DNA from 3 places in the Pelosinus baikalensis genome. Region 1 is predicted to be linked to each of the others. Evidence: riboswitches for the same ligand, from Rfam matches in the RefSeq annotation. Region 1 holds a riboswitch; each other region holds the start of a gene.
What was found. A riboswitch is a leader RNA that binds a small molecule or an ion and turns the genes downstream of it on or off. The one in region 1 is predicted to bind cobalamin.

Region 1 (6,760 bases):
GTTATATGAATATACTTTTTTGCCAGAAAAGGCAGTACCGATTATTGCCATTAATTTGACGCATGGAACTGGAACGGAAGCCAATCGCTTTGCTGTTGTCAGTATACCGGAGAAAGAGTATAAGCCAGTCCTTGCCTATGAATGCTTGTATCCTCTATATTCTATTGATGATCCGGCACTTATGACTACTTTGCCGCCAGAACAGACTGCTTATGTATCCATTGATGCTGTCAATCATGCCATTGAAGCAGCTACCACGAAGCTGGGGAATATATATGCTGTAACGTTGGCTCGCGAAGTAATCTCACTTGTTACCCGTTACTTGCCATTGGCACAAGAAGATCCAAAGAATTTGGAAGCTCGCTATTATTTATTATACGCTTCGATGATTGCAGGGGCTTCTTTTGACAATGGATTGCTGCACTTTACCCATGCCATGGAGCATCCTCTTAGCGGTATCAAAGCTGATTTGCCTCATGGGTCGGGCTTGTCAGTATTATTGCCTGCAGTAGTAAAACATATCTATCCGGCTAAAGCCGCCATTTTGGCGGATATCTTGGCACCAATTGTGCCTGGTTTAAAAGGGGAAGCAACGGAAGCAGAGGCAGTATATATTGGTTTAAAACAGTGGCTTAAGAAACATGGCATGAAGCAAAGCTTACGAGAAGAAGGCTTTGTTGACAGTGATGTAGCCCGATTGACAGACCTTGCTTTTAAAACTCCTAGTTTGGAACTGCTTTTAAGTATGGCGCCAATTGAAGCAAGTCGGGAAACGGTTGCTGCCATTTATCTGGATTCGTTATAAGCAAATTGAAATAGAAACTTTCATTATGGTAAATTTGCATCCTATCGATTCCAAAATGTAATAAATAAAATTTATAGACTTGTGCATAGTAAAATAAAGTGTTACTATGTAAGTAGTTACCAATATGAATGTTATAAAATTCCATACGTTGAGATAGGTGCCCCAAGGGGCTTAATAGGGAAGTCCGGTCTAATGCCGGCGCGGTCCCGCCACTGTAATGAGGAGTGAACCCAAGGTATACCACTGAGACAACTGTCTTGGGAAGGTTTGGGTAAACAATGATCCAGAGCCAGGAGAACTGCCTATTTGACAATCACCGTTTTTACCCACGAGAGATGGGGAGGGGATTAAGTGCACAGCAAATGTTGTATTGTACTTATATCCTAGCGCAATTTTTCGCTAGGATTTTCTATAAGTATTGCTATGATGCTCTTAATTGTTTCTCCCGACCAGCAGTGGTCGGGAGATTTTTTACTTGTTATGTGACTGTTTCGTATCTGGTTACGGAATAGCTAACATATGATCCAAACTTTCATTATCCTTTGCTATGTTGTGAGTTGTTTTGGGAAGGACAGCTAAGTTCCGTGAAAACGGAACTTTTTTTTATCGTATAAGAAAGATCAGGTCAACAATATTTGCATGACGGTATTCAGTTATTTGTTTTATCAATGGGCTCACAGGGAGCGTTAGTAGGTCATAATGGAGAAATTTTTAAAGTGTCTCCACCTATTGTAGAGGCAATTAATTCTGTTGGCTGTGGTGATGCTCTTGTTGCTGGATTTGCCATAGGGATAGCAAGGGGAATGAGAATAACGGACATGATCAAATTAGCTACGGCTACTGCTGCATCTAATGCTTTGCATCATGGAGCAGGAATAATAAATAAGGTTGAAGTAGAAGATTTAATAAAAAAAGTAAAAGTTCATAAATTGATGTAAATGCTTTAAATAAATTAAAAAAAGGCAAGATAATAAACTGTATAGATTATGTATGTGGGAATATCTGAAACGACGCGCATGCTTAGAGCCCTCCAGCTGTTAATTCATCTGTAGGGCTTTCTTGGATTCTGCTGCATATCTTCTTGAAAAAATTTATGCTGCGAAAAACATAAAGTATAATGAAGGAGTTTCTTCAAATAATAGCTAAATAGGAGAATAAGATTTTGTTGCAGCATTATGATAGTCTTCTATCATTTTAATAAAGAAGAGGGGGAAATATATGCGCTTGGAAAAAGAAAATTCTCAATTTTTGATGGTGGATGTGCAAGAAAAACTGTTTCCTTATATTGTTGGCGGTGAGATTATAGCTAAAAAAATAATGACTCTTATAGAAGGATTAAAAGCATTAGAGGTTCCGATCATGGCTGCTCAGCAATATCCAAAAGGATTGGGAAATACCATTGAACAATTGCGTCCATATTTTTCAGAATACCATGACAAAACGACATTTAGTTGTTGCGGCAATGAGGCGTTAGTCAAGGAACTTCATGAGCGGGACAGTAAAAATGTTATCATTGCAGGGATTGAAGCTCATATTTGTGTACTGCAAACGGTAATTGATTTGAAAGAGTTTGGTTTTCAGCCGATTGTGGTGGCAGATGCAATAGGTTCCCGTACCAGAAGTGATTATGAAATCGCATTGGAAAGAATGAAATATGAAGGGGCCATTCTTACCACCGTAGAATCCGTTCTATTTGAGCTTTGTTATCAAGCTGGCTCTGATGCATTTAGGACGATTTCGCGACTAGTAAAGTAATAAATCATGAAAGAAAATGCCTATTTCCCAGTATTCTGAGGAAATAGGCATTTTTTTATTTAAACGTGAGACTGTAGATAAGACAAAAAGGTTTGTGTGGCGATGGATAAGGTTTTTTTCTTATCATAGATAATACCGACGGTTCTTGTGGGCATGGGCGGTGATACTGGGATTTCAATGAGGGTTCCTTCTGCGAGATCTTTCTTAACAAAGTTTCGAATGACAACGGTAATACCCAGCCCGATTTTGGCAAATTCAATGAGAAAATCCATTGTATTGATTTCGACTTCTGGTTTGATAAAGATATTATTTTCCAATAAGAATTGATCTATATATTGTCTTGTTATATTATCTGACTCTAGGAGCATAAAGATACCTTTGGAAAAGATATCATTAGGTTCTACGATTTGCAATGAGTCTAAATACTCCTTCTCTGCAACAAAAATATCCTGGATATCTGCTAATTTAACAAAGGTATAAGGACTGATGTTAAAGGGGCGGCTGACAATACCGAAATCAATCATTCCTTGATCAATATTTTTTAGGGTATCAAAGGTTGTGTTATTAATGATCTTTATTTTTATTTCAGGATATTGTTTCATAAACGGCTTCAGATGTGATAAAAGAAAGTATTTGCATAATACGGTGCTGACACCAATGGTAATCATACCTTGCTTTTTGCTCTTAAGTTCGGTTAATACGTTTTCTCCATCAGCAATGATATGAAGTGCTTTTTGAATATATTCATAGAAGATTTTCCCTTCGGCAGTAAGAGTAACTCCTTTGGAGCCTCGGGAAAATAATTTGACATCTAAGAGGGTTTCTAGTTTTTTGATGGATTTACTTACGGCTGGCTGGCTTATATATAAGGATTCTGCCGCGTGAGAAATATTTTTGTAGAAGGCTACCGTATGAAAAATTTTATAAAGCTCTAAATCTTCACGCATGATATAACTCCTCATTATAGTAAGTATAATTAATATGTATTATTATTATATCATATTAAATTTTATAATATAATGATAGAGCGTGTTTCAATAAATACGCAACCATAGTAAAGAGACTCTAATAGAATTCTGGAAAGAGAGATGATAAACGTGATCACAGGGAAAGTATGGAAGTTTGGGAATGATGTGGATACGGATCAAATCATTCCATCTCAGTATTTGCTGCTGCCTAATGTTGAGGAAATGAAGCAGTATACGTTTGAGCCTTTGGATGAAAACTTTGCTTCTACCGTGTGTCCAGGTGACATTATTGTAGGGGGTGAAAACTTTGGTTCCGGTTCGTCCCGAGAGCAAGCTCCTTTAGTATTAAAAGCTCTGGGTATCAGCGCAGTAGTAGCGAAATCCTTTGCCAGAATCTTCTTTAGAAATGCAATCAATATTGGGTTGCCGGTTGTGATTTGCAAAGAGGTGTATGATGCTGTAGAACAAAAAGATACATTGGAAATTGATGTTCTAAAAGGTACGATTAAGAATGTTACAGAGGATAGGAATTTTACATCTACAAAACTTCCTGCACATGTAATGAATATTTTAGAAGCAGGCGGTTTAATTGGTTTCTTAAATAAAAAGTAAAGGGGGTACAATAATGGGAATGACAATGGGAGAGAAAATCTTGGCCAGAGCCAGCGGTAAGGATCTTGTGAAACCAGGAGAGATCATTACAGCAAAAGTTGACTTATGTATGAGTAATGATGGTACAACCCATTTGAATATTGATATATTTGAAAATCAGCTGAAAGCAGAAAAGGTGTTTAATCCTAAAAAAGTGATTTTTATTGTAGACCATAATGTGCCTTCAGAGAGTGCAAAGACGGCTCAGGTACACAAAAAAATGCGAATATTTGCGCAAAAACATGATATTCCCTTTTATGAAGGCACAGGAGTCTGTCATCAAATTATGATAGAAGATTTCGTTGTACCAGGGCAGCTGGTTATTGCTGCTGATTCTCATACCTGTTCTTACGGTGGTCTGGGTGCCTTTGGCACAGGGGTAGGCTGTACGGATTTTACTTCCGTCATGAATACAGGCGAAATTTGGCTGATGGTTCCGGAAACATTGAAATTTGAAATTGAGGGCAGCTTCAAAGCAGGAGTATATGCCAGGGATCTGATTTTGAAGATCATTGGTGATATTGGGGCTAATGGAGCAAATTATAGAATTATGGAATTTGGCGGTCCTGCAGTGAAGAAATTTACTGTCGATGATCGGGTTGTGCTGTGTAATATGGCAGTAGAAGCAGGGGCAAAAACAGGTCTTGTTGAGCCGGATCAAATTGCGATTGACTATGTTGAAGCCAGAGGACGTCATGACATGAATCTATTTACAAGTGATGAAGATGCAGTGTATGAAAAAACTTATCAATATAACCTTGATGAATTGGAACCGATGATTGCCATCCCTCATTGTGTCGATGATGTAGTTGGCGTAACCCAGATTGGGGAAGTAAAAATCGATCAGGGCTTTATCGGTTCCTGTAATAATGGCAGGATCGAGGAATTACGTGCTGCAGCGCAAATTTTGCAGGGAAAGAAAATTGATCCTTATGTTAAACTGCTGATTTCACCTGCTTCAAAGGCAGTATTTTTAGAGGCGTTAGCAGAGGGATTGATTGATATCTTTGTAGAAAGCGGCGCCATGGTGCTGAATCCCAATTGCAGTGTTTGCTGGGGAAGCTGCCAGGGCGTAATTGGTGAAGGTGAAACCCTGATCTCGACTGGGACAAGAAACTTCAAGGGTAGAGCAGGTCATCCAAACTCGAGTGTGTATCTTGCTTCTGCGGCAACGGTAGCCGCTTCTGCCCTTACAGGAAAAATAACCGATCCTAGGGGGTTTGTGGTATGAAAGAAGCTTTCAAAGGACGAGTGTGGAAACTTGGGGATGATATAGATACGGATATTATTATTCCGACGCAGTTTCTTGCCCTAAAGACCGTAGAAGACATGAAAAAATATGCATTTAACCCGCTAAGACCGGAGTTGGCAGCGCAAATCCAGCCAGGAGATATAATTGTAGCAGGTAAAAATTTTGGCTGCGGCTCGTCTCGGGAGCAGGCTCCTGAGATATTGGCGGCTTTGAAGATAGGCTGCATTATTGCCAAGTCCTATGCCAGGATTTTTTACCGCAATGCATTTAATAATGGTTTATTGCTGCTCGAAAATAATGAACTGTATGATTGTTGCAGTGAAGGGGATCATGTCTCTGTTCATTTAGAGAGCAGCCAAGTTCTGCTAGGGGAAAAATCCTTTGAGGTGGCATCCATTCCAACGGATTTATTGCAGATGGTAGAAGCGGGAGGATTAGTTCCTTTTATGAGAAAGCGCAATGGCAAATAGTATTGCTGGAAAGGAAGTGCAGTATGGGTTATACGCTAACTGAAAAAATAATCATGAGAAATACGAAAAGAAGTTCCGTTACAGCCGGAGAATTGCTCAATGTGAATGTGGATAAGGTTATGGTTCATGATATCTTTGCTCCCTTTGTTGTTGAGAAATTTAGAGAGATGGGTTTTGAAAAAGTTTGGAATCCAGATAAAATTGTATTTGTCTATGATCACTTAGTCCCCACTAGTTTTATTGAAGATTTTCGCCATCATAAAATAGCAGATGCCTTTGCCGCGGAGCAGCACATAAAGGCGGTTCATCGTGCAGATGGGGTCTGTCATCAATTAATGCCTGAGTTACGCTATGTAGTTCCCGGTCAAGTAGTCTTTGGTACGGATTCCCATACTACGACCTATGGTGCCATTGGTTCCTTCTCAACAGGAATTGGCTATACGGAGATGGCGGCGATTTTTGGTACGGGACAATTGTGGATTAAGGTTCCGCCAACTCTTAAGTTTAATATTAATGGCGAGCTTCCTAAGGGCGTTTATTCCAAAGATATAATTCTTAGGATCCTTGGTGATATTGGTGCTGATGGCGGTACTTATAAAGCGCTGGAATTTAGCGGTTCTACAATCAAAGGATTGAGTATATCTTCCAGAATGACTCTTTCCAATATGGCGGTAGAAGCGGGAGCAAAGGTTGGGGTTATTGAGCCTGATGAGAAGACTTTTGCTTTTAGCGGCGTCGAGGGTAGTCAATTCCAAGATCTTAAGAGTGATCCAGATGCCAGCTACGAAAAAGTATTTAACTATGATGCCTCCAATTTTAAGCCTGTGGTTGCATGTCCATCCAATGTGGATAATATCAG
Region 2 (6,760 bases), on a different contig from region 1:
TTTCATTCAGACTAATGGACAGTGCTCCTACACTCAAACTGAGGGCAATCCCCCCTAGAGCAAGTAATAGGAATATCACCAAAATAAATGCTCTCCATTCACTCCGATCACGTGTACCTCTACATGAGAAAATCTTCTTATTTAACATTTCCATAAACCTCAGGATACATTACTTTTGCCATATATTCTACTGATTCATGAAAACGAATACCAGGATTGAGTTGGAATAATTCTGCAGGCAGAAAAAATACTTGTCCTGTTTTTACTGCACGTAAACCACTCCAAGCCGGATTGCTTTCAATATCAGCTTTCATTCTTTTTTCAATTTCAGCCATATTACCCATGGTAACAACCAAAATAGCATCTGCGTCTCCTTCTACTAGTTTCTCTAAACTATAAGGAGTCGTTTCACTATCACCAGCGATTGGCGTACTACCTGCCGCAATGTTTTTGAGTTTCAGGATAGCAGCCACATTTCCTGCAATGCTATGCTCAAGCTCTACAGTAACATTTTTGGCGGTGGCGTGCAATATAATCACTTTTTTACTTTGATTTGGCAACTTAGCTGTTACCTCATTGATTTTGGCTTGCATAGCAGCAAGCAGTTTTTCGGCCTGATCTTGCGTGCCTGCAATCTCCCCAAATAACTTGACTTTCGCTAAAATATCATCATAGGTTCTCATTTTCAATATCATCACTGGAACCTTACTGCTTTCAAATGTTGGAATTAATTTATCGTGAATTCCCTGAAAACCAATTATTAAATCTGGCTGAAGGGTTAATACTTGCTCAACATTTACATTATAAATAAAGCCTACTTCTGGAATCTCATGCTGAGCGGGAAAGGTCTGAGGTGTTTTAGAGCTTGGTCTTCCTACGGCTTTGCCACCGACCCCATATAATACATCTAAGAAAGAGGTGGATAACACAACAATGCGTTGTGGTTTTTGCTCCAATACTACATTGCGCCCTGCATCATCCGTCATTTGCAGATAATGATCTGAAGATTTTGTTGTTGATTTTTCTTGAGTTGAAGAAGCACATCCTACCAAGATTACACTCATTATACTTAGCATACAGACTAAATATGTCAATTTCCCTTTCACGACTCGCTCTCCTTCCACACATATAACAAATGGGAAAGGCCGGATATACTTGATCCGGCATCCCCTCTTAATACTGTCTTAACTTTTATTTTAAACCTTTAATGACATCACGTACATGCTGTACATAAATATCTTGGATTCCAGTGTTTTCACCTAAACCATGAACATAGGTTTCCACTTGATATCCGTCTGCAAGGAACGTATTCTTCCAAGAATCTTTTTCATCCCCAGCCATATCGTTATTGGCATGATCACCAGCAACTAACATGAGTGGCATCAAGGTAATTTTTTTAATATTTCTTTCTTTTAGTAATTTTTCAACATCTTGAAGATTAGGATGATCCGTTTCTTCTACTACACCGATAATCACATGTAAGCCAGCTGCATCAAATTGCTCTTGTAAGGCTTGGTAAGCTGGATTATGTTGATGTGGTGAACCATGTCCCATAAATACCACAGTTTTACCTTGCAATTGCAATGCAGGAAGTTGTTTTTTAAGAGCATTTACAGCAATGGTGAAATCATTGGGTTTACCATTTTCACCATGAAAGAATAATACCGGACGACCTATAGAAAGGGTATCAAAGGCTCCATTGAACTTTTCTACAGTAGCCACAACTTTTTTATCATACTCTTCACCTGGTGTCAGATGAGTTGTTTGTATAATAACTTCTTTATAGCCATCTTTTTTTAATTTGTTTAATACGGTTTCCAAATCATTCACATGAATGTTGCTATTTTCCGCCAAACGTTTCATAACAATTTTGGAAGTAAAAGCTCTATATACATCATATTCAGGAAAGGCTTGGGCAATACGTTTTTCTACACTCTCAATATTTAATTGACGAGCTTCTGCAAAAGTAGTACCGAAGCTTACCACAACGATGGCTTTTTGACTTTTTGGTACCTCTTGCGCACTTGCATTTGATAAGCCAAATGCACTAGCACCCAGTAATAAGGAAACACTTAATGCAAAACTCATAGCGATTTTATATAAAAAATTCATTTTCATTTCTACAACTCCCCACTCAGTTTTCTATGTGCTAGGTCTTTGGGGTAATCATATTGCACTTAACCAAGCTTACGTTTTTTAGCCAAGATTGTAGACAAATAATTAACACTTGTTGGATCCACTTCATCCAAATTATAACTAATTTGTTCATCAGGCAAACCACAGCGACTAATCATAACAGAATTTTCACCAAAACCATGCTCTTTCAACTTCGCTATAACCTGTCCAAAATTTTTGTAAACTTTCATTAATACAACATTATCGACGACTCCCAATATAGCATCTAACTCTTCTTCTGACATCGTCGCCGGAATAATGCTAAGTATATCATTTCCTTCTGCCAGCGGCTGACCTAATTGACTGCCAATCGCACAAAAAGCCGGAACCCCAGGTATGGTTTCAATAGCATAACCAGAATCCTTTAACAAACGATATACATACATATAAGTGCTATAAAACATAGGATCACCCAATGTTAAAAACACAACTTTTTTCCCAGCCTGCAGTTCTGCCAGAATACTATTTTTATTGTTTTCCCATGCATTGGCTAGCGTAGCAGCATCATTTACCATCGGGAAAACCAACCTCAATATCTCAACATCTGTTTTCAAGTACGGATGAGCAATCGATAGTGCTGTACTACCTTCTTTTTTTTCTGTTTTAGGGGCAATTACCACATCCGCGTTTCTTATCACCTCCACTGCTTTTAATGTGAGCAGCTCTGGGTCTCCTGGCCCTACACCAACACCGTAAAAAATTCCTGCCATAATGGCCTCCTTAACTATAATTTGTGGTACAACATATACAAGTACATATAACGATAACTGAGTAAAACGAGAATTTGCACTCTTAATTTTACCATTATCCAATAATCTTGACCAGCACTCTGAAAAATTAGAAAATTGGCATGAAAGCCAATTCAGCTACAATCCTACTGGACAATCATCGTTACTAGCGCAAAAAATCTTCCGTCACACATAACGGAAGATTTCAATAAATACAATTATAGTAGCCTGCCATCATATAAACACGTCACTATCATGTGTAATATACAACAGTATAACTGTACGAATCTCCTCCCCATCTCTCGCAGGTTTTAACGGTGATTGCTGTATAGGCAGTTCTCCTGACTCTGAATCATTGCTTCCCCAAGCCTTCCCAAGTTTAATCTCAGTGGCATAATTATGGGGTTACTCCTCATTACAGTGGCGGGACCGCGCCGGAATTTAACCGGACTTCCCTATTAAGCCCCAAAGGGCACCTATACCATCCATATGAAATTTTGCTGTCCACTCTTATTTAGAGTATTATAAATACTTTTTCTTGTCAAGGACATACTTGGTAATATTCTATACTCTTTTTTTTATTTTAACGATCTTGTTATATCAGCACCAATCTAACACGCAGTTAAGCCGCCATCCACTGTCCACACTGCACCGTTAACAAAGGATGCCTGATCCGATGCCAGAAAGCAGATTACATGAGCCACCTCATGAACTTTGGCAATTCGCCCTATTGGATACATCGATGCCATGTCTCGTAAATATTCCTCTGGATTGTTTACCTCTGCTAATTGCTGTTTAAGCATAGGCGTATCCACATCACCAGGGCATACGCAATTAGCACGGACACCATAGTGAATACTTTCTAAGGACAATGCCTTTGTAAAGGTCGTCACCGCTCCCTTTGAAGCGCAATAGGCAGTACATAAACAATTACCATTAATCCCTGCATCAGAAGACACGTTAATAATAGCTCCACCACCCCTCTGCCGCAAATAAGGCAAAGCAGATTTACAAATAAAATAGGTACCTTTTATATTGATATTCATGATGTGATCAAACTCATCTTCCGTAACTTCACCAATGATTTTTTCCATATATATACCAGCAGCATTGATAACAATATCCAGACCGCCGAACTGGGCTGCAGTTTTTTCTACTACTTCTTGGCATTGACTCACAGAACTGACATCACCTTGTATAAAACATACATTATCAGCATAGGATGCTAACTCGAGTAACGCCATTTGCCCTTTTTCCCTTTGACGTCCAATTAAGGCTGTCTTAGCTCCTTGGGACAGCAATTGGCGAGCAGCCTCCAAACCAATACCAGAAGTACCGCCAGTAATCATCGCCACTTTTCCCGCAAATTGGTAATTCATGATTCAACTCCTACTAAATTATCCTAAACTAGCTTCTTACTTATACTATATCACAAATCTAATTTTTGAAAATGTAATCTACTCTATAAAATTACAACAAGTCCCCTACTTTTCTACTGTCTACCTACTTAAAACGAAAAGTGACTGGCATGTTTGTATAACACATAATACTGGCGCCGCTCTCTGGGTCCTTAGCCGGCACAAATCGCCATTTTTGAACCGCTGCTACCACTGCAGCATCTAATATATCATGTCCTGATGTCGTATTGATACTTACGTCTCCAGGTAATCCATTCGCCAAAATTTGAATTTTTATCACTACGGTACCTGTCAAACCAGCTGTCCGCGCTCCTTCAGGATAAACAGGATCTACCTTAGATAAGATCTGTGGCCGAACAATCTTACCTTTTCGTCCGCCATTTCCCCCACTATTAGAACCAGTATTAGTGCCACTGCTACCGCTCCTCCCATTATTCCCAACTGCATCGCTGCTAGCGGAAAAGTCTCCAGTCGACTCATTACTACTTGTAGACTGGGATGAGGCTACTGCCTCAACTGCCTCCATCACCAGCTCATTGGCCACAGCCACTACCTCAGAGGTAGCAGACGAAGCGGCTTTACTCGCCCTGACTTGCATAGTCTGGTTAGGAGCAGCACTAGGTGCGCTCTGGGAAATTGGCAATGTATCATCTGATCCTGAATCTTCTATAGACGCATCCGTAAGTAATTCTAATTCAATGTAAGGTTCCGCTTCTATGGATGTAACAACCTTGCCAGCCAGACAACCGATAACACCCAAAAATAATATATGAAAAATTACAGAAATGCCAATGGCCTTACGCCAACGTGGTCGGTATGTCATGCGCTCTATCTTCCTTTCCGATCAGTAGCCACAGCCACCCTATGTGCCCCTGACATTTTGAGTTCATCTAATACTGCCACTACCTGACCATACTCTGCTTGTTTATCTGCTCGTACAACAAATATATTTTCTGGTTGTTTTGCCAGCCCGATACTAATCCGTTTTTGCAACAAGGAAAAAGGAATTTCCTCTTGATCAAACATGATATTACCATTTTGTAAAATAGTAATATTAATATTCTGGGACAGTTCCTGCTGTACAGCCGCAACTTGCGGCAAATTGATAGGAATAGTATGCTGCTCCACCATATATAGCGTACTCATCATAAAAAAAACTAATAAAAAAAAGATAATATCAATCATGGGAATAATCATTAATTCTGGTTGTTTCTCAATGCGTAAGCTACGCAATTTCATGATTTTCCCTCCGAGTTTTTTTATTGCCCGCCAGTCGAGTTATGATGAGAGTATAGACTTGTTCCATATCCGTAATCAATTGATCTAAGCGGTGGGTAAAATAGGTGTGCACAACTAACGCCATAATCGCTACCATTAAACCAGTAGCCGTCGCTACTAAGGCTTCGCCAATTCCGCCAGTGATAGCCATAGGCTGACCATTTTTCACATTGAAAACGCTAAAGGAATTAATCATACCGATTACGGTTCCTAATAATCCTAACAAAGGGGATAAGGTAACAATGGAACTTAGATAATTCAAGTATTCTCTCAATCTGGCTGCTGATAAAGCGGCTGTTCCTTCCATAATTACTTCCAGGTTACTCTCCTTTTGATAAGCCTCTAACCCTTCTGCCGCTAAGCGCCCGATTACCGCTGGCGTATGTTCACATAATTGCTGCGCCTCAGCAATTTTCATTCTTTCCAATAAAGGCTGCAGCTTATTAATAAATAGCTGAGCATCTGTAGACATCTGACGAAAATAGATAAACCGCTCCACTGAAATTGCCACTACAACAAAAGAACACGCCGCGATCACATACATGACCGGACCACCCTTATAAAATAAACTGATGCATTGTAATAAAAAATCCATATTGTTTTATCACTCCTTCTTGAAAAACTTTCAATTTTTCTCTAGTAATGTAATAAATCGCGGAAATGTCATCACGGTAACTTGAGGCATCTCTACCAATTCTGTATATAAATCACTGGCTTGGCCATTAAGGAAATCCCGTTCTTCAATCGGTGTATCCTCAATCACAATTAATTTTTTAGCCATAAAAGCGGCTTGTAAATTGTCAATATTTTGTTCCCCATAGGTTAAATCTGACAATACTACCCAATCGGCTGCGCTAATTTTCCTGCGATTCTCTTGTGCCGACAGTTCATCAATGCTTGAAAAAGGCTGCCCCAGCAGGCATGGCAGATGAAAGGCTTCTGCTGCATTAGCATCCGCATCACCTGGCTGTATTACACCAAGGGTCAGACGATACCCCCTTTCATAAAGCAAACGAATAATTTTCTCCCCTGATCCCCCACCGCAAATAATATGAACCTTTGTATCTTTATTGGGATTATCATCATCAGCAGCATAGGTGTGGATATCTAAATTACCAGTAACTTTATTCATAAATACAGCGGCATGCAAACCATAAGCAG
Region 3 (6,760 bases), on a different contig from region 1:
AAAACGAATTTATATTGCTTCTAGCAAAAATAATAGTACTGCTATTCATCATGTCAAGTGCTTTGTTGAAAGCCTTACGATACAATGCACGGTTCTTAATAATACAATTGAGGCAGAAAGTAAAAATATTATAACGTATGTACATCCCCCCTTTTTCATTAATGATTTTTCATTAAATGAGATTTTTAATAGTACAGATTCCCAAAAGTATATGTACAAAATCTATCCAGAAGGACCAATTACTCAGCACACCATTAGAACAATGGTTTTACTTTGGAAGGAAATTTCGAAGGTCATTCAATGTTTTGGTGCAAAGCCCATAAACCTATTACAGTTTTTAAATGATGATAATTATCCTGTCCATGAAGAGACGCTTTCACGTGAAGACATCGAGGACTTTATGAATTTTGAGCAAACAAAACAAGAATATCTTCTATATATCCGGTATTCATCAATTCTTATTGATCCATTTTCTACACCTAATGTTAATGGCAAATATTTTGATTTCTCCGCAGTTCCTTATAAACAAGTTTATAAAGACCAGAATGAAAAATGGGTTTTTCCAAGAATTCCTTTTGAAGATTATAAAAGACTTAAGCTTATCTATGGCTTAGCTCAGAAAAAAGATATTCAAATGCCGCAAACTTTGAAGTTAATAGAGTTTTTCGAGAAAAAATTATATCAATTCTTAAAAGAAAATGATAAAGAGCTTTCTTGTCTAGGAATTTGTAATGATTCAATGCAAGATGAAATAGATGCGATAGCAAAGAGTCGCTAATTATGTAGTATAATAAACTAGGGGATTTGGTATTAATGAATAGAGACAATACATATTGTAAAGATAAAAATATTGACAAACTAGAAATTCCATATTATAGTATGAAAAAAGGTAATAGTTACTAAATTTTCATATGGATGGTATAGGTGCCCTTCGGGGCTTAATAGGGAAGTCTGGTTTAACTCCAGCGCGGTCCCGCCACTGTAATGAGGAGCGACCCCATGGTTGTGCCACTGAGATGGAAGTCTTGGGAAGGTATGGGAGAGCAATGATCCAGAGTCAGGAGAACTGCCTATATATCAATCACCGATTGACCTGCGAGAGATGGGGAGGGGATTTGTGCAATTTATTATTGTGCTTATTTCATCCTAGCTGTTATATCAGCTAGGATTTATTTATAGTTTTATATCCTTGCCAAGCTCTCGGTCTATTTCGAGAGCTTTTTATTATGCCTTAAAATCAAATATTAATAATAATGTTATTAATTAATATATATTAGTGGCAATTTTAAGCATAAAATAATTGATACTGATTACTAATCTAGGTAAAAGATATACCGAGTTTAAGGGCTAGGAGGATGGTCAGATGATTTTTAAGTAGTGTGATACGATTGAATATCCACTGTCTAAGTGCAATTGCTTTATCAAGGAGTTTAGTCTTATTCAAATTAGAACTTTCTATTTTTTATAGTCTAGGAAGATTAACACATAATTGGAAGGATGGTCTTATCATGTATTCATTTATAAATCAAAAGAATAACTTTCTAACAATTCTTTGTTCACTTTTCCTATGTGCGGCGATATTAATGTCAGGCTGCAGTAAAGATACGAATCAGCTGGTTAATGAAAATGACAAAAAATTAACCCTTATCTTTAATCTTAAAACGGGCAGTCTTGATCCTCACAATAGTGAAGTAGCACTAAAGGCAGGTGTGGTGGAGACACTTGTAAGGCTGGATGATAATCTAGAGGTTAAACCTTGGCTAGCAACCAAATGGGAAGCGACGGACGGGCGCACTTGGGTATTTACTATTCGAGATGGTGTAACCTTTCAGGATGGAACAACACTAGATGCGGCTGCTGTGAAAGCCTCCTTTGAAAGAGGTATAGCCGTGAGTAAATTGCTGGCAGGAGTGTTAAAGAGTGCTTCTATAGAAGCTAGTGGACAGCAGTTGACGATTATTACGAAGCAGCCACATCCCTCATTGCCCTCAGAATTGGTAAGTCCTTATGCCTCAATTATTAGTGTGGAAGCAGAAAAGAAGATGGGAACAGCTGCGTTTAATATGGCTCCTGTAGGGACTGGTCCATTTAAAATAACAAAATTTACTCCGAATATTGATATTTTGTTAGATCGTTATGATGGCTACTGGGACGGTAAAGCAAAATTGAGCCAAGTTAATTTCAAATTCAATGAAGACGGTAACGTAAGAGCATTGGCACTACAATCTAAAGAAGCAGATGTAGTATACCAGATTCCGCCAGAAACTGTAGCTGCAATCCAAAAGGATAATCAGCTTAGAGTGGACTCCATTGCCAGTCTTAGAGTTCACTTTCTGCTATTCAACCACCAGCAGCCTTTACTTCAGGATGTTAGAGTTAGAAAGGCGCTTGATTTGCTGATTAATCGGCAAAGCATTGCAAAAGATATTATGCTTGGATATGCAACACCAGCGAACGGTCCCTTCAATCCTAATTTGCCTTTTGGCAATAAAGATGCCATTAAACCGTTGAATACAGCAGAAGCAAAAAAATTACTAGAGGAAGCTGGGTTTAAAGCAGGCAGCAATGGGAAACTGGAGAAGGACGGAAGACCGCTGACATTCCAGATGTTAACCTACAAAGGACGACCAGAATTACCGCTTATTGCTCAATTGCTTCAATCAGATGCAGCAAAAATCGGCGTAGACCTGCAGATTAAAATGGTAGAAAATATTGATACCTATTTACGAGAGAATAAGGATTGGGATTTAGTAACGTATAGTAACTTAACTGCACCGCGTGGTGATGGAGGATACTTCCTAAATTCAGCATTCTTACCTGGTGGATCGTTGAATGCGTCTAATATTAACAGCAGTAAGTTGAATGAGATTGTAGCTCGTTTAAATGTAACGGGCGATATTTCTCGAAGGGTAAAAATATCTCAGGAAGCAGCTGCTGTCATTAATGAAGAAGTTCTTCATTCTTATGCGGTCTATCCCAATTTGATCGTGGCGATGAATAAAAGAGTGGTTGGTTGGAAGCCTAGTGCAGCAGAATACTACGTCATTTCGAATAAGGTAGATGTGAAGTAAGATGATAAAACTAATAAAATCACGTCTTTTGCAGCTTATTTTTGTGCTACTTCTTTTATCTTTATTCACCTTTTCTCTGATGAAGATCGCTCCGGGAGATCCCGTACTGCTACTATTGGAAATTGATCAAATGGCATCTACTCAAGCCGACGAAGAGGCACTCCGCAAAGAACTTGGTTTTGATCAGCCGTTGTTGGCCCAATATGGTCAGTGGATGTGGAAGTTAATGCACTTTGATCTAGGAAATTCTTATGTGAAGGGGAAACCGGTTTTAAATGAAATGTTGGTTCGATTGCCTGTGACCATTCAATTAACAGTAGGAGGGCTTATTGTAATGGTGCTGATTGCCGTTCCCCTTGGCTTTTTTTCTGCTAAGTATGTAGGGAGTTGGCCGGATCATTTAAGTCGAATTCTTGCTTTAATTGGAGCTTCGATTCCAAGTTTTTGGATGGGCTTACTGTTAATTTACGCCTTTGCCCTTAAGCTGCAGTGGCTGCCGACAATGGGGAAAGGCGGATTTTGGAATATGATTCTTCCCTCCATTTCCCTCGGCTTTTCCATGGCGGCGGTATATGCTCGCTTACTCCGAGCCGGACTTTTAGAAAGCTTGTCCCAGGAATACATCCGCGCAGCAAGGGCGAGAGGTCTTGGAGAGTGGCGAATTTTATTGAAGCATGCTTTGAGATCTGCACTATTGCCGATTGTGACCGTCTTTGGCATGGGTATTGGCAGTTTGCTAGCGGGATCGGTTGTAACTGAAGTACTATTTTCTTGGCCAGGTTTGGGTAGTATGGTGGTAGATGCGATTTTTCAACGAGATTATCCAATCATCCAAGGCTATGTACTGCTGACAGGAATATTTGTGGTTGTTGTTAATTTACTGGTAGATTTTGCTTATGGACTACTGGACCCCCGGATTCGTTTTGGCAAGGGGGAATTAACATGAACGTGAATGTTTCTACTTATTACTGCCAAACATCGATTCGCAAAGGCGCATGGCGAAATATGCTATACGTCCCTATGACAGCGGTGGGGCTGGGAATGCTGACGATTATTGTACTGCTCACCCTAGTTGGTCCACTCATTGTGCACAATGATTTCACGACAGTACAAATGTCCGAGCGTCTTCAGCCATCTAGCTGGCAATACCCTCTTGGTACGGACCATATGGGAAGATGTATTTTTTCCAGACTAGTTGCAGGTGCTCAGACAACACTTGGCATTTCAGGGCTCGTCATTATATCAGTAACACTAATTGGCGTACCCTTAGGCTTAGTATCTGGATATCTTGGCGGCCGTGTTGATGCATTATTAATGAGGTTTGTAGATGGTGTAGGTGCTTTACCTGAATTCATTTTGGCTATTACCATTTGTGGATTTCTGGGTCCGAACATAACCAATTTGATGTTGGCGATTGTATTGGTAAAGTGGATTTCATATGCCCGTGTCGTTAGAAGTATTGTGCTATCTGAGCGGGAAAAAGATTATGTGTTGGCAGCTCGTGTCGGCGGATGCGGCACAGCAATCATTTTATGGCGGCATTTAATGCCTCAAATTATCTCTCCTGTTCTGGTACTTGCCACACTAAACATTGGAGAAATTATCTTGATCATTTCTTCTTTATCTTATTTAGGTTTAGGTGCTCAACCGCCGGCTCCAGAATGGGGGGCTATGCTAAACGATGGACGGCCGTATTTTCAAACGATGCCCCAATTAATGATTTATCCTGGTCTGGCGATTATGCTGGTAGTTATTTCATGTAATTTGATTGGTGATGGGCTGCGGGATATTTTAGATGTCCGCAGTCAATAAAACAGTGTGTAAGGGGGAGTTGTATGTCACATGTATTGCTAGAAGAAAAGGAAGAGAAAAGAGTGCCTCTAAGTGGATCAAAAGCCCTAATTTCCTCGATAGAACCCATTTTACAGCTGCAACAGTTAAATATTTATGTGCAGCAAGGAAAAGAGTGGCATACATTAATTCATGATCTTTCCTTATCCATTCGTCGGGGAGAAACACTTGCTCTCGTCGGAGAAAGCGGTAGCGGAAAAAGTGTGACAGGAAGCGCAGTTTTAGGACTTTTGCCAAATTCATTACATGTTGGCGGAGGACAAATTCTATTTCAGGGAGGGGATATTCTGCCGCTGCCGGAGCAAATGAGACGAAAATTGCGGGGAAAACAAATAAGTTGTGTCTTCCAGGATTATCAAGGAGGTTTTACACCATTTTTAAAATTGGGCGCACAGCTAGTAGAGACGATACGCTGTCATGAAAAATTGTCTAATCAAGAAGCCACACTCATAGCTTTGAAATGGATTGAGCAGGTAGGTCTGCCGGCAGAGCGTGTATTTAATAGTTATCCTTTCCAATTAAGTGGCGGACAGCAGCAAAGGGTCGCACTGGCAGCAGCGATGATGCTTAAGCCAGCACTTCTGATTGCCGATGAACCAACGACAGCACTGGATGTATTAACGGGAGAGCGGATACTCGATTTATTGGTCATGTTACAGCAGCAGACTCATTGTGCGGTACTATTAATCTCTCACGATTTACGCCACGTTTTAAAGAGAGCTAACACCATTGCAGTTATGCGCCATGGAGAGATAGTGGAAATAGGAGCGGCTGAAAAGATAAAGTCTCAAGCTAGCCATCCTTATACTCAAATGTTACTAAAAGCAAGGCCTTCGCTCTCAGAAATAAATGTCAAAGGTAACGGGGATGTGGCTGCTACTCAGACGACACAGCTTGCCATGAGTGGAGAGGAGCGGTTTGCGTGAAAGAACTTCTGACTGTAAATCGGCTTTATAAGACCTATAGGGAGTCCGGTACAATTGTTGAGGCAGTGCAGGATGTGTCCCTATCTATCTGCGAAGGCGAGTGCCTAGGTCTTGTCGGGGAAAGCGGCAGTGGTAAGAGTACACTGGCACGGCTTTTACTTGCGATTGAGCCGCCAGATAGTGGAGAGATTCAGCTAAATGGTGAATCTCTCCTTGCATTGAAAGGTTCTGCACTAAGAAAAGCAAGAAGACATTTTCAGGTAGTATTTCAGGACCCAAACGCTTCCTTGAACCAGCGATTACCTGTATGGCAGTCCATTATGGAACCGTTAGATAACTTTCCAGACGTCAAGCCACCCTTTCTGGCAGATGTAAGGTATTGTCGCAGGGATACGGCAGTCAAATTGCTAGAAATGGTTGGATTACAAGCAGGGCATATGGAGCGTTACCCTCATGAATTAAGCGGTGGACAACGTCAGCGAGTTGCCATTGCGCGCGGAATTAGTTTAATGCCAAAGCTATTGATTTGCGACGAACCAACATCTAGTTTGGATGTTTCAGTGCAGGCTCAAATCTTACAGTTGCTTAAAAATTTGCAGTCAGAGCTTCGTATGTCATACTTGTTTATTTCTCATGATATTGTTGCAGTACGCATTATGAGCGACAATATAATCGTAATGAAGGAAGGATGCATTGTAGATCGGTTTGCAAGTCAGGAAATCATGAGTCCAAATCGGCACGAATATACACAACAACTAGTCTCTGCGGTCAAGTAGAAACTAAAGGAGCTGAAAAATGAAAAGCGGCATTATTTTTGCTATGTTATCTTCTCTTGTTTTTAGTGTTATGAATGCCTTAGTAAAGGCTGTTAGTTTTTCAATTCCATCAATTGAGGTCGTATTTTTTCGGAGT

Region 2: linked by a shared signal. The riboswitch ahead of cobI (precorrin-2 C(20)-methyltransferase) and the one ahead of LMF89_RS20465 (PfkB family carbohydrate kinase) in region 1 are both predicted to bind cobalamin.
Region 3: linked by a shared signal. The riboswitch ahead of nikA (nickel ABC transporter substrate-binding protein) and the one ahead of LMF89_RS20465 (PfkB family carbohydrate kinase) in region 1 are both predicted to bind cobalamin.

The regions. Positions count from the first base shown of each region.
Region 1 is NZ_JAJHJB010000039.1:29,886-36,645, forward strand. Features, by position in the region: gene LMF89_RS20460 (iron-containing alcohol dehydrogenase) at 1-805, shown strand, start outside; cobalamin riboswitch at 944-1,125, shown strand; gene LMF89_RS20465 (PfkB family carbohydrate kinase) at 1,441-1,743, shown strand; gene LMF89_RS20470 (hydrolase) at 2,024-2,560, shown strand; gene LMF89_RS20475 (LysR family transcriptional regulator) at 2,620-3,507, opposite strand; gene LMF89_RS20480 (3-isopropylmalate dehydratase small subunit) at 3,649-4,140, shown strand; gene LMF89_RS20485 (3-isopropylmalate dehydratase large subunit) at 4,154-5,410, shown strand; gene LMF89_RS20490 (LeuD/DmdB family oxidoreductase small subunit) at 5,407-5,901, shown strand; gene LMF89_RS20495 (3-isopropylmalate dehydratase large subunit) at 5,925-6,760, shown strand, end outside.
Region 2 is NZ_JAJHJB010000014.1:26,897-33,656, reverse strand. Features, by position in the region: gene LMF89_RS11490 (FecCD family ABC transporter permease) at 1-148, opposite strand, end outside; gene LMF89_RS11485 (ABC transporter substrate-binding protein) at 138-1,106, opposite strand; gene LMF89_RS11480 (sirohydrochlorin cobaltochelatase) at 1,192-2,118, opposite strand; gene cobI (precorrin-2 C(20)-methyltransferase) at 2,178-2,885, opposite strand; cobalamin riboswitch at 3,218-3,398, opposite strand; gene LMF89_RS11470 (SDR family NAD(P)-dependent oxidoreductase) at 3,515-4,282, opposite strand; gene LMF89_RS11465 (energy transducer TonB) at 4,407-5,144, opposite strand; gene LMF89_RS11460 (ExbD/TolR family protein) at 5,150-5,560, opposite strand; gene LMF89_RS11455 (MotA/TolQ/ExbB proton channel family protein) at 5,547-6,194, opposite strand; gene LMF89_RS11450 (ABC transporter ATP-binding protein) at 6,225-6,760, opposite strand, start outside.
Region 3 is NZ_JAJHJB010000046.1:25,809-32,568, forward strand. Features, by position in the region: gene LMF89_RS21855 (opine metallophore biosynthesis dehydrogenase) at 1-778, shown strand, start outside; cobalamin riboswitch at 906-1,088, shown strand; gene nikA (nickel ABC transporter substrate-binding protein) at 1,509-3,071, shown strand; gene nikB (nickel ABC transporter permease) at 3,073-4,017, shown strand; gene nikC (nickel transporter permease) at 4,014-4,883, shown strand; gene LMF89_RS21875 (ATP-binding cassette domain-containing protein) at 4,907-5,848, shown strand; gene LMF89_RS21880 (ABC transporter ATP-binding protein) at 5,845-6,624, shown strand; gene LMF89_RS21885 (DMT family transporter) at 6,644-6,760, shown strand, end outside.